DNA from 4 places in the Kocuria sp. KH4 genome. Region 3 is predicted to be linked to each of the others. Evidence: riboswitches for the same ligand, from Rfam matches in the RefSeq annotation. Region 3 holds a riboswitch; each other region holds the start of a gene.

Region 1 (3,197 bases), on a different contig from region 3:
GCCAGGGAGCCGGCGGTCACCGGCTCCAGGCCGTTGATGAGCCGCACGAGCGTGGACTTGCCGGCCCCCGAGTAGCCGATCACGCCGAAGATCTCCCCGCGGCGGATCTCGAGCGAGACCTTGTCCACGGCGACGACCTCGCGGCGGGCCTTGGCCGGGCCGGTGGCGAAGGTCTTGCTGACGTCCTGGAAGCGGACGATGACGTCGCCGTCGGGGTGGCGGGCCCGGTCGGGTGCGCCCGGGGCCGTCACTTCTGCAGGTCCTCGGCGTACCGGTCGACGACCTCGATCAGCTCCTCCTGCGGGACGTCCTTGGACACGGCGGTGTCCTTGGTCTCGGCCTGCTCCGCCGCCAGCACGGCGTCCGTGTGGAAGAGGTCGGCGACCTGGTGGAGGGTCTCGTCGTCCTTGTTGGCGCCGGTGGCCGCGAAGAAGTTGACGTAGGGCAGGGCGTTCTCGTTGTCCTCGCCGTCCGAGTACAGGGCGGTGTTGGGGTCGATGTCGGCCCGGGCGAGGAAGGTGTTGTTGACCACGGCGCCGGCGGTGGAGCTCAGGGACAGCACGGTCTGCTCGGCCGAGACGGGGGTGACCCGGACCTTGGAGGCCTCGGTGTCGACGTCCAGCTCGGACGGCGCGGTGGTGTCGGAGGTGAACTCCACGAGCCCGGCCGACTGCAGCAGCAGCAGCGCGCGGGCGAGGTTGATCGCGTCGTTGGGCACCGCGATCTCGTCGCCCTCCTGGATCTGGTCGAGGGAGTCGTAGCGCTCCGAGTACAGACCCAGCGGGTAGATGGAGGTGGACCCGATGGGGACGATGTCCTCGCCGGAGTTGTTGCGGTAGTCGGCCAGGAAGGCACCGTGCTGGAACCAGTTCATGTCCAGGTCGCCGCTGGTGAGCGCCGCGTTGGGCTGGTTGTAGTCGGTGAACTCGACGAGCTCGACCTCGACGCCGGCCTTCTCCGCCTCCTCCAGGAAGGCCTCGTGCACCTGGGTGCGGCCGTCGGTGCCGATCGTGATCACGCCGTCGTCGTAGGGCCCGGCGGCCTGGTCGGAGCCGCCGCAGGCGGTGAGGGTCAGGCCCAGGGTGGTGGTCAGGGCGAGGAGGGTGAGGCGCTGCGATCGCATGTCGTGCCTTTCCGTGGATCCAGGATGTCGGGAGGTCCCACCGGGCCCGACGGCCACGGTCGAGGGCGCGCCGGAGGGCGCGTCCGCGGTCGAACCGTACTTGCCGCCGGCCCACGATGGCCGGTGCCGGATGGTTCACCTGGGGCACCCCACTACGGGAGAGGGTTGCCGCCCAGCTAGCCAGGGCTGCGCGCTGGGACTCGTCATCCGCCCGACAGACTAGCACGTGCACCCGGAGCCGGGGAGGGCCCGGCTCAGCGGGCCAGGACCTCCTGGGCCCGCCGCCGGGCCCAGCGCTCGGCCTCCAGGACGGCCTCCAGGTCCAGGCCCCCGTGGTCCTGGTGCTCCCCCAGCACCGCCTCCACCGTGTCCACGATCGCCGGGAACCGGATCCGCCCGTCGTGGAAGGCGTGCACCGCCTCCTCGTTGGCGGCGTTGAACACCGCCGGGTGGGTGCCCCCGCGCTCGCCGGCGGCCTTCACGAGGTCGACGGCGGGGAACGCGTCGCGGTCCAGCGGCTCGAAGGTCCACTCGGTCGCCCGCGTCCAGTCGCACGCGGCGGCGGCGCCGGGCACCCGGTGCGGCCAGGCGAGGCCGAGGGCGATGGGCAGGCGCATGTCCGGCGGCGAGGCCTGGGCCAGCGTCGACCCGTCCACGAACTGGACCATGGAGTGCACCACCGACTGGGGATGGACGACCACGTCGATGCGCTCGAGGGGCACGTCGAAGAGCAGGTGCGCCTCGAGCACCTCCAGGGCCTTGTTCACCATGGAGGCCGAGTTCGTGGTGACCATCACGCCCATGTCCCAGGTGGGGTGGCGCAGCGCCTCGCGCGGGGTCACTGCCTCCAGCTGCGCTCGGGTGCGGCCGCGGAACGGACCGCCCGAGGCCGTCAGGACGAGCCGGTCCACCTCGGCGGCGCTGCCGCCGCGCAGCGCCTGCGCCAGGGCGGAGTGCTCGGAGTCCACCGGGACCAGGGCGTCCGGCAGGCCCGAGGCCGCGGCCGCCTCCTTCACCAGGGCTCCTCCGGCGATCAGCGACTCCTTGTTCGCCAGCGCCAGCCGGTGCCCGGCCCGCAGGGCCGCCAGGGTGGGGGCGAGACCGATCGAGCCGGTGATGCCGTTGAGCACGAGGTCGGCACCGGGGTGCGCCGCGGCCGCCGTGGCGGCGTCGGGGCCGTGCAGGATCTCGGGCCGGTAGTCCCCCGCGCCGACGGCCGCGGCGCGCTCGCCGATCCGCACGGCCAGCTCCCGGGCGTCCTCCCCGCCGCCGCTCGTGGCGACCACGGCGGCGCGGGTCTCCACGGCCTGCTCCGCCAGCAGCGGCAGACGGCCCCGGCCGGCGGCGAGGGCCACCACGCGGAACGGCGCCCCGCCGTCGAGCCCGTTGGCGGCCCGCACGACGTCGAGCGCCTGGGTGCCGATCGACCCCGTGGAGCCCAGCACGACGACCCGGCGGGGGCCGGCGGCGGCCAGCGCGCGCAGTTCGGGGGTGGGGACGGGGATCGGGCGGGGGCCGGACGCGGCGGAGGGGGAGCTCATGGCCCCAGTATCCCCCGGCCGGAGCGGCGCCCGGGCGCGGCGGGTGCGGACAGCACGAGGCCCCGGTCACCGTTGCCGGTGGCCGGGGCCTCGGGTTCCGTTGGGCTGCGGGTCAGTGCGTGCGGCCCCGGCGGCCGGTGACCGCGCCCCAGATGAAGAGCACGATGAGCGCTCCCACGACGGCGGTGATGATCGTCCCGATGTCGAACACGGACTCGAGGTCGCCGATGCCGATCAGCGAGCCGAGGAAGCCTCCGAGGAGGGCGCCGACGATGCCCAGAACGATGGTGACGATGATGCCGCCACCCTGGTTGCCCGGCATGATGAGCTTGGCGAGGGCGCCTGCGATGAGACCGAGAACGATCCAGCTGATGATTCCCATGATTGCTCCTTATCCGTCCCGGGAGGGACTTTCATTGTAAGCAACCGGCGAGTTTCCCAGGAATACCCTGGGCCGGCTTCTGGCCCCACCCTACCGGACCATCAGGCTCCTGTCTTTTGTCGATCGCGAATCCGGGCGGCGTCCGCAGCGG
Region 2 (3,197 bases), on a different contig from region 3:
CGGCGAACTGCTCCGCGCTCATGACGTGCTGCACGACGAAGAACGCGCCGGTGGCCAGCAGCATGCCGGCCGAGGAGCCGATCTGGGTGAAGGACCCGAAGAACCCGCGGTGCCGGGCCGGGGAGTGCTCCACGCTCAGCAGCGCGGAGCCGCCCCATTCGGCGCCGGCGGACAGGCCCTGCAGGATCCGCAGGGCGACGAGCCCGACGACGGCCCACCAGCCGATCACCTCGTAGGTCGGCAGCAGGCCGATCAGGGTGGAGGCCACGCCCATGAGCAGCAGGGAGGCCACGAGCAGGGCCTTGCGGCCGATCCGGTCGCCCAGGTGGCCGGCGACGATCCCGCCCAGGGGCCGGGCGATCACCCCGACCGCGAGGGTGGCGAAGGAGGCGACGATGCCGCCGAGCTCGGTGGCCATGGGGAAGAACTGGACGTTGAAGACCAGTGCGGCGGCGGTGCCGTAGAGGTAGAAGTCGTACCACTCGATGGTGGTGCCGGCGAAGGCCGAGGCCAGGACGCGCTTCTTGCCGTGGACGACGCTGGTGCGTCCCGCGGCGGCCGTGGTCGGGGTGGTCATGCGTCAGACTCCTGGGGTTCGGTCGGCGGCGGTCCTGGCGTCGCCGATGGCGTTCAGGCCCTCCGGCAGGGTGCCGTTGATGAGGTAGTCGCCGAGGGCGCGGGCCCGGAAGGCGATCGGGTTGTGGGTGGCCACGGTCTGGGCGTTGCGCCAGTGCCGGTCCAGGCCCTTGGCCGTAGACGTGGCGGACGCGCCCACCGTGAGGAACAAGTCCTGGGCGGCGCCGAGCGCCAGCTCCGGCACGGTGACCTGGGCGTGCTCCACGGCGATCTCGGACTCGTGCAGCGCCGCCGGGAGGGTCCCGGTGAACTCCGGGCGGTCGGCGCCGGACGCCGCGGCGGCGGCGATCCCGGCGTCCAGGGCGCGGGCGGCGTGCAGCACGGTGGCCTCCGCGGCGAAGGCCTTGGCGGAGATCCGGCCGGTCGCCTCCTGGATCAGCGGGTCCTCGCGGAACGGCAGGCCGAGGCCGGTGTTGAAGGTCCGCCGGCGGGTGGCGATGGTCCCCACGGCGTCCCGCCGGGCGGCGCGGGCGATGCCGGCCAGCACGGCCAGCAGCACGAGCTGGAAGAAGGCGGCCTCGTGGACGGCCTCCGCGCTGCCGGCGGTGCGGTCCAGCACGGCGTCGTCCGGGACGCGCACGCGGTCGAAGTGGCGGTGCCGGTGCCGGTGAGCTTCTGCCCGAAGCCGTCCCAGTCGTCCTCGAGCGTGACCCCCGGGGCGTCCGTGGCGACCACGGCGAAGCGGCGCCCGTCCCGGCCGTCGAGGGCGGCCGAGACGCGGGTGTAGTCGCAGAAGATGGAGCCGGTGGCGTAGAACTTCCGGCCGGTGATCTCCCATCCCTCGGCGGTGCGGCGCAGCACGGTGTTCAGCGTGCCCAGCGCGTTGCCGCCCTTCTCCGTGGAGGCGTTGCCGACGGTGGCCCCGGCCAGCACCCGCGGGTACCAGACGTCCTGGAGCTCCCGGGGCAGGAAGCGCAGGGACTCCACGAAGCCGGCGTGGGAGCGGTAGAGGTGGGCGATGTTGGAGTCCGCCTCGGCCAGGTCGACCAGCAGCCGGGTGAAGTCCTCGATGCCGACGCCGGGACCGCCGTGGGCCGCCGGGACGCGCAGGGCGCCGAATCCGGCCCGGTCCAGCCGGCCGACCTCCTCGTGGGGCAGCGCGCGCCGGAGGTCCCGGGTCAGGGAGCCGGCGGCGATCTCCGCGAACAGCGGCCCGAAGTGCTCGCTCAGCCCGGCGTAGTCGCCCGGCAGACCGGCGGCGAGGTTCGTGCCGGCGCGGGGACGGGTGGGAGTCCCCTCGTCCGTGGTGCGGGTCATGCGGTGGTCCTTCCGGTCGCACCGAGGAGTGCCGGCCGTCCGGTCGCGCCGGGGCGGGCCCGGCGACGACGGCGCCGGGGGCCGGCGTCACGGGGCGACTGCAGATCCGGGATCTCCATCGGTTCTGGCCTTAGCACCCTGACCCCTGCGAAGGACGGGTTGCTGCGGCGTCGTCGAGCCAGATCTCTCGGCCGCTCTGAATGGGACGGATGACATCGCACCAGACCGCGGGGGTGCGGAGCCACCCGGTGACCGTCACATGTCATCGGGTGTCACGGGCACGTCACAGACGGTCATGTCCTCCCGGATGGTGTACGCATCCGCCGCGGCCGCACCGGCGGGGGACGGATCAGTAGCGCGGCCGCTCCGGCTCCACCAGCTCCGCCCAGGCCAGCACCCCGCCCTCGAGGTGGCGGAGCCGCTCCTCCCGGCCGGCGTAGAACGGGCGCAGCGCGGCGAGGGCGCTCGCCGAGCGGGCGCCGGCCTTGCAGTGCAGCACGAGGTCCGCGCCCCGGGCCTCCGGCGGCAGGGCGGCCGGCCCCCGATCCAGCAGCTCCGGGAGCGGCACCGGCACGGCGCCGGGGATGGCCAGGAGCTGCCGCTCCCAGTCCTCCCGCACGTCGACCAGCACGAAGTCCGCCTCGCCGCGCGCCCGCCGTGCCAGCAGCCGGGCCAGCTCGGCTGCCCCGACGGTCTCGGCGGGCTCCGCCCCGCCGCCGGGCGGCGGGGCGACGGCCTCGGGCCGGGCGACGGCGGTGACCGGGGCGGCGTCGGGGTCCGGGCTCAGGCGCATCTCGCGCCAGGTCATGGCCAGGGCGTCGTGCAGCAGCACCCGCCCGAGCAGGGGCTCGCCGGTGCCGGTGATCAGCTTGACGGCCTCGGTGACCATCACCGCGCCCACGGTGGCGGGGAGCATGCCGAAGACCCCGCCCTCGGCGCAGCTGGGGACCTCCCCGTCCGGCGGCGCCTCGGGGTAGAGGTCCCGGTAGGTGGGCCCGTGGCCGGCCCAGAAGACGCTGACCTGCCCCTCGAAGCGCAGGATGGAGCCCCACACGCAGGGGATCCCGGTCAGGGCGGCGGCGTCGCCGACCACGTAGCGGGTCGCGAAGTTGTCCGCGCCGTCGAGGACGAGGTCGTACTCTCCGAGGATCCGCAGGGCGTTGTCCGCCGTGAGCCGGCAGGGGTGGGTGCGCACCCGCACGAGCGGGTTGAGCGCGGCCACGGCCTCCGCGGCGGAGTCCGCCTTGGGCCGGCCGACGTCGGCGGTTCGGTGCACCACCTGGCGCTGCAGGTTGGAGACCGCC
Region 3 (3,197 bases):
ACGCGGTGCGCGGGCTCGTCGCCCTGCACACGCCCACCACGGCCCGCCCGGACCGGGACGCCGCCACCTACTGGGCGGACCGGGGCGCGGACCCCGCCGCCGCCGAGGACCGCCGCCGCACCCGGGCGGCGGCGAGCCTGTACCCGGACTGGGAGCAGCTGCGGGGGCACTACCGGGAGTCGGCGCGGGCGCTCGTGCACGCGGCGGAGCGCTGCCGGCCCGGCGGGACGGTCCGCACCCGGGGGCACGTGCTTCGGGTCGAGGACCTGCTGAGCACCCTGGCGGTGGAGGCCACGGTGCACCACCTGGACCTCATCGAGCACCTGGAGGGCTGCCCGGGGCCGGCGGCGGACGGGCTGGCCGAGGTCCGCCGCGTGCTCATCGACCTGTGGGAGCGGGAGCCGCCCGAGCACTGGAGCGACGAGCACTTCGCCCGGGTGGGCACCGGGCGCGCGGCCCTGCCCGCCCGGGACCGCGCGGAGCTGGGCCCCGGGGCCGACCTCCTCCCCCTCTTCTCCTGACCCCTCCTCTCCTGGCCCCTCCCGTCCCGCCGGGGCGGCGCGTGCCGGCGGGACGTGCCCGCCCCATGGCCGTCGGCCGCCACCCCGGGACACGGATGCGGACACGTTGCGGACACGGTGCAGGCCCGTGCGGGACGGGAGCGGCCCATCCGTGCCAGGGTGGGCGCATGAGCCGCAACGACCCCGCCGTGGTCGACCGCCTGATCACCCGGCCCGGCCGGTGGGCCGTGGTGGGGCTGACCGGGAACACGGCCCGGCCCGCGCACCCGGTCGCCCGGCGCATCCGGGACGACCTCGGCATGACGATCGTCCCGGTCAACCCGAAGGGCGAGGCGGTGCACGGGGAGCCCGGTTTCCGCACGCTCGCCGAGGTCCCGGGGCCGATCGACGTGGTGGACTGCTTCGTCAACTCCCGCCGCGTCGGAGCCGTCGTGGACCAGGCCATCGCCGCCGGCGCGAGCGCCGTGTGGCTGCAGCTGGGCGTGGTGGACCACGCGGCCGCGGCCCGCGCCGCCGCGGCCGGGCTCGCGGTGGTGATGGACACGTGCCCGCTGATCGAGCTCGGGGCGCGGCTGCGGCAGGGCTGGGTGCTGGACCCGCGGCGCACCCCGCCGCTCGTCCCGCCGGCCTGACGGCTTCCGCCACCCTGCCGTGCACCGGGGCCCGAGGGGTTGCCCCGCCTGCGGGGGGAGCCGCTAAGCTGGTCCGCGACGACGATGACGAGTCCCGGCGCGAAGCTCTGGCTGGCCGGGCGGCAACCCTCTCCCGTAGCGGGGTGCCCCAGATGAACATCGGGCCGCGGTGCACCCGCCCCGCGGCAAGTACGGCGCGCACGAGTGCGTCGGACCCGCGAGCAGGTCTCCACGACGCACGGGCGCGGGTCGCTGAGCGACCCTGGAGGTCCCCGTGAGCAAGCGCATCGCCCTGAACGCCTTCGACATGACCTGCGTGGGGCACCAGGCTCCGGGGCTGTGGAAGCACCCGCGCTCGCGCGCCGACGAGTACAACACCCTCGAGTACTGGACGGACGTCGCCCAGGTCCTGGAGAAGGGCCTCTTCGACGCGATGTTCCTCGCCGACGTGGTCGGCTACTACGACGTCTACCGGAACTCCGCGGCGCCGGTGATCAAGGACGCCACCCAGATCCCGGTCAACGACCCCTTCATGCAGATCTCCGCGATGGCGGCCGTGACGAAGCACCTCGGCTTCGGGGTGACCAGCGCGATCACCTACGAGCAGCCGTACCCGCTGGCCCGGAGGTTCGCGACCCTCGACCACCTCACCAAGGGGCGGATCGGCTTCAACGTGGTGACGTCCTACCTGAAGTCCGCGGCCGAGAACCACGGGCTGACGGAGCAGATCTCCCACGACGAGCGGTACGAGATCGCCGAGGAGTTCATGGACGTGTGCTACAAGCTCTGGGAGGGCTCCTGGGAGGACGGCGCGGTCAAGCGCGACCGCCGGAACGGGGTCTTCGCCGACCCGTCCCTCGTGCACCCCATCCAGCACCACGGCAAGTACTTCGACGTGCCGGGCATCGGGCTGACCGAGCCGTCCCCGCAGCGCACCCCGCTGATCTTCCAGGCCGGCGCCTCCTCGCGCGGGCGCGCGTTCGCCGGACGGCACGCCGAGGCGGTGTTCGTGGGCGGCATCCGCCCGGACCTCACGCGCGTGGTCACCGACAAGCTGCGCGACGAGGCCGAGGCCCAGGGCCGGGGGCGGGACGACCTCAAGATCTTCGCCATGCTGCACGTGATCGTCGACGAGACCGACGCCAAGGCCGAGCAGAAGCGCCGCGACTACGAGCAGTACGCGGACGCCGACGGCGCCCTGGGGCTCGTGGGCGGCTGGTCCGGGGTGGACCTCGGCCGCTACGACGAGAACGACGTGCTGGAGTACATCAAGACCGACTCCATCCAGTCCTTCCTCACCCCGTTCACCACCGCGGACCCGAACAAGAAGTGGACGGTCAAGGAGGTCGCCAAGCACATCTCCATGGGCGGGATGGGCGTGCCGATCGTCGGGTCCCCGCAGACGGTGGCCGACGAGCTGGAGCGGTGGATCGACGACGGCGGCCTCGACGGCATCAACCTCGCCTACCACGTCTCCCCGGGCTCGTTCGAGGACTTCGTGGAGTGGGTCGTGCCGGAGCTGCAGAAGCGCGGCCGCTACCGCACCGCCTACGAGGGCACCACGCTGCGCGAGAACGTCTACGGCACCGGGCAGACCAAGGTGCTCGACACCCACCCGGCCGCACGGTACCGGGGCGCCTACGCCGGCAAGCCGTCCGCCGCGGACACCCCCGCCCGCGACCTCGTGTCCTGACCCGTCCGTGACCGGTTTCCCCCGCGGCGTTTGACCTCGCGCCCCGGCGCAGTACGCTGGTGGTACCAAGCATGCTTTCCATGAACGTCCGCCCCTCCGGGATCCGCACCCGGATCACCGCAGACACGAAGGAAGCGAGGCACTACCATGACCATCCCCGCCGACCGGCCGGACCGCCGCACCACCCACCGCTCGCCCGTCCAGACCGCCGCTCTCCTCTACGGCGCGGTCTTCCTGCTCGTGGGCCTCGCCGGGTTCATCCCGGGCCTCACCTCCAACTACGACCAGCTCATGGCAGCCGGACACCACTCGGAGGCCATGCTCCTGGGGATCTTCCAGGTCTCCTGGCTG
Region 4 (3,197 bases), on a different contig from region 3:
ACCCGCGCCGACCTGTGGACGCAGGTGGTCCTGGTGCTGGGGGTCTCCCTGGGCGCCTCGGCGCTCTACGCGGTGCTTTCCCTGGCCGAGCAGCTCGCCCGCGGCCCGCTCTCGGAGGCGGAGGCGACGATGAACCCGCCGCTGAGCCCGCAGCCGCTGCTCGACCTGCTGCGCCAGCTCACGGGCATCGGCCTGGACCTGGTCCCGGTGCTGCTGGCCCTGTACCTGCTCGCCGGGTCCGCGGGCGCGCTGGGCACGGTGCGGCGGCGGATCGGGCTCGACGCCCGGATGCCGGCCCCGGACCTCGGGCTGGGCACCGTCCTGTTCCTTGTGATGGGCCTGGGCACCCTGGCCCTCTACGCGGCCGGGCGAGCCCTGGGGCTCACCGCGGAGGTGACGACGTCCGGGCTGGCCGACCACTGGTGGACCGTGCCGGTGCTGCTGCTCTCCGCGCTGCGCCACGCCCTGGTCGAGGAGGTGGTGGTGGTCGCGTTCCTCACCGACCGGCTCACCCGCATCGGCTGGCGCTGGCCGGTGGTGCTGGCGGTCACGGCGCTGTTCCGCGGCAGCTACCACCTCTACCAGGGCATCGGGCCCTTCCTGGGCAACGTGGTGATGGGCCTGGTCTTCGCCGAGCTCTACCGGCGCACCGGGCGGGTCATGCCCCTCGTCGTCGCACACTTCCTCCTGGACGCCGTGGGCTTCCTGGGCGTCGGCCGGCTGCTCGGCTGAGGCGGGTCCGCCGTGCGGGCCCGCCCCGGCCGGCGCCTCAGATGGTGACGGGCCCGTCGGGGGTGCCGAAGGACACCGAGAGCAGACCGGGGGTGCCCTCGGGATAGCGCCACTCGACCTCCAGGTCCTCGAGCGCGGTCTCCACGGGGGTGCCCAGCCACTCGGCCACCCGCTCGGGCGCCCCGGCGATGCACATCCCCGCGAGGGCCACGTCGGTGATCCGGGCCTGGGACGGGTGCATCTCCGGGGCGGAGTCGAAGTGCACCATGAAGGGCAGCTGGGGGTCGGCGATCAGGCCCTTGACGCCGATCTGGCGCCACTCCAGGCACCGGCCGTCCGGGAACACCCGGTGGCCCGGCACCGCGTGGCGGCCGAGGCGCTGCTCGAAGGGCGCGAGGTCCTCGACCTCCACGACCCAGCCCAGCCAGCCGCCGCCGGCCTCGGAGCGGGCGCGCACGGCCCGGCCGAACGGTGCCTTCTCCGCCGCGGGGTGCTCGAGGACCTCGACGACCTCGACGTACTGGTGGTTGGTGAGGGGGAGGATCATGTTGCGGGTGCCGAAACGGGGGTGCACCCCACCCTTGACCGGCTCGATCCCGAGCTGGTCGGCGATGCGCTCGGTGGTGGCCGCGAGGCCCTCCGGGCGGCAGGCGTAGGACACGTGGTCGACTCTCATGGGCTCATCGTGGCACCGTGTGAGTTTCGTCTCCAAATCGGTCCCCGCCGGGGCGGCCCCGGTCCGTCCGGACCGTGCGCGGGGTGCCCGCCGCGCCCCGGCTTGACGCCGTGTCACCCGAATCCGGAGAATGCTGTCCAGGTCATGAGCGCCAGCGTCCAAGCCCCAGCTAGCTGGCCGGCAACCCTCCCCCGCGGTGGGGTGCCCTGGGTGAAGACCGGGCTCCTCGCGACCGGCGAGCGAGCAAGCGCGGGTCCTCGGTGCCCGGCCGTCGCACGGCAGCACCGCCACGGTCGGCCACCGGACCCCTGACACCCGCAAGGAGTCTCCGGCATGTCCGAGTCCACCGCGTCCACGACCGAGCGCCCCGCGACCGCGCTGCCCACCCCCGAGCACCCGGCCGGCTGGTCGTTCGAGACCCAGCAGATCCACGCCGGCCAGCGCCCCGACCCGGTCACCGGCTCCCGGGCCCTGCCCATCCACCAGAGCACGTCCTTCGTCTTCCCGGACGCCCAGGCCGCCGCGGACCGCTTCGCGCTCGCGGAGCTGGGGCCCATCTACACCCGCATCGGCAACCCGACCACGGAGGTCGTGGAGAACCGCATCAACGCCCTGGAGGGCGGGGTGGGCGCCCTGATGCTCAGCGCCGGGCAGTCGGCCACGACCTTCGCGGTGCTCAACCTCGCCGGGGCGGGCGACCACGTGGTGGCCAGCCCGAGCCTGTACGGCGGCACGTACAACCTCCTCAAGTACACGCTGCCGAAGCTGGGCATCGAGACCACCTTCGTGACGGACCCGGACGACCCGGAGGCCTGGCGGCGGGCGGTGCGGCCGAACACCAAGGCGTTCTACGCCGAGACCATCCCGAACCCGCGCAACGACGTCCTCGACATCGAGACGGTCTCCGGGATCGCCCACGAGCACGAGGTGCCGCTCATCGTGGACAACACGGTGGCGACCCCGTACCTCGTCCAGCCCTTCCGCTGGGGCGCGGACATCGTGGTGCACTCGGCCACGAAGTTCCTCGGCGGGCACGGCACCGCGATCGGCGGCGTGATCGTGGACTCCGGCGCGTTCGACTTCGGCCGGTACCCGGAGCGCTTCCCCGGCTTCAACGAGCCCGACGAGTCCTACGGCGGGCTGGTCTACGCCCAGGCCCTCGGCGCGGAGGGGGCGTTCGGGGTCAACCTCTCCTACATCCTCAAGGCGCGGGTGCAGCTGCTGCGCGACCTCGGCTCGGCGATCTCCCCGTTCAACGCGTTCCTCATCGAGCAGGGCATCGAGACCCTGTCGCTGCGCATGGACCGCCACGTGGCCAACGCGGGGGAGGTGGCCCGCTGGCTGGAGGCGCGCGAGGACGTGCGCTCGGTGAGCTGGGCGGGGCTGGAGTCCTCGCCGTGGCACGGCCGGGCCCGCAAGTACGCGCCCCGCGGCGCCGGGTCCGTCCTCGGGTTCGTCCTCGAGGGCGGCCGGGCGGCCGGGGCGGCGTTCGTGGACGCCCTCACGCTGCACTCCAACGTGGCCAACATCGGCGACGTGCGCTCCCTCGTCATCCACCCCGCGTCCACCACGCACAGCCAGCTCCTGCCCGAGGAGCAGCTCGCGGCGGGCGTGGAGCCCGGCTTCGTGCGCCTGTCCGTGGGGCTGGAGCACATCACGGACATCCTGGCGGACCTGGAGCAGGGCTTCGCGGCCGCGGCCGCGGCCGGAGGGCAGGAGTGAGCGTGACGGTGCTGCGCGGCCCCGGCGCGCCCGTGCGCGAGGACGGCGTGCCGCGGCACGCCGAGAT

The links. Region 3 has a riboswitch for S-adenosylmethionine ahead of ACWCOM_RS08825 (LLM class flavin-dependent oxidoreductase). Riboswitches for the same ligand answer to the same signal wherever they lie in the genome.
Region 1: it holds a riboswitch for S-adenosylmethionine, as region 3 does, so the genes downstream of both, ACWCOM_RS11580 (MetQ/NlpA family ABC transporter substrate-binding protein) here and ACWCOM_RS08825 (LLM class flavin-dependent oxidoreductase) in region 3, are expected to answer to the same signal.
Region 2: it holds a riboswitch for S-adenosylmethionine, as region 3 does, so the genes downstream of both, ACWCOM_RS02145 (acyl-CoA dehydrogenase family protein) here and ACWCOM_RS08825 (LLM class flavin-dependent oxidoreductase) in region 3, are expected to answer to the same signal.
Region 4: it holds a riboswitch for S-adenosylmethionine, as region 3 does, so the genes downstream of both, ACWCOM_RS06105 (bifunctional o-acetylhomoserine/o-acetylserine sulfhydrylase) here and ACWCOM_RS08825 (LLM class flavin-dependent oxidoreductase) in region 3, are expected to answer to the same signal.

Annotation. Positions count from the first base shown of each region.
Region 1 is NZ_JBSJYX010000014.1:84,630-87,826, forward strand. Features, by position in the region: gene ACWCOM_RS11575 (methionine ABC transporter ATP-binding protein) at 1-251, opposite strand, end outside; gene ACWCOM_RS11580 (MetQ/NlpA family ABC transporter substrate-binding protein) at 248-1,123, opposite strand; SAM riboswitch class IV at 1,215-1,331, opposite strand; gene dxr (1-deoxy-D-xylulose-5-phosphate reductoisomerase) at 1,378-2,664, opposite strand; gene ACWCOM_RS11590 (GlsB/YeaQ/YmgE family stress response membrane protein) at 2,777-3,046, opposite strand.
Region 2 is NZ_JBSJYX010000002.1:5,949-9,145, forward strand. Features, by position in the region: gene ACWCOM_RS02140 (MFS transporter) at 1-577, opposite strand, end outside; partial or broken gene ACWCOM_RS02145 (acyl-CoA dehydrogenase family protein) at 581-1,893, opposite strand; SAM riboswitch class I at 2,006-2,100, opposite strand; gene moeB (molybdopterin-synthase adenylyltransferase MoeB) at 2,243-3,197, opposite strand, start outside.
Region 3 is NZ_JBSJYX010000009.1:73,098-76,294, forward strand. Features, by position in the region: gene ACWCOM_RS08815 (maleylpyruvate isomerase N-terminal domain-containing protein) at 1-521, shown strand, start outside; gene ACWCOM_RS08820 (CoA-binding protein) at 689-1,153, shown strand; SAM riboswitch class IV at 1,237-1,351, shown strand; gene ACWCOM_RS08825 (LLM class flavin-dependent oxidoreductase) at 1,428-2,846, shown strand; gene ACWCOM_RS08830 (DUF4383 domain-containing protein) at 2,994-3,197, shown strand, end outside.
Region 4 is NZ_JBSJYX010000005.1:181,659-184,855, forward strand. Features, by position in the region: gene ACWCOM_RS06095 (CPBP family intramembrane glutamic endopeptidase) at 1-732, shown strand, start outside; gene ACWCOM_RS06100 (VOC family protein) at 770-1,408, opposite strand; SAM riboswitch class IV at 1,549-1,664, shown strand; gene ACWCOM_RS06105 (bifunctional o-acetylhomoserine/o-acetylserine sulfhydrylase) at 1,742-3,130, shown strand; gene metX (homoserine O-acetyltransferase MetX) at 3,127-3,197, shown strand, end outside.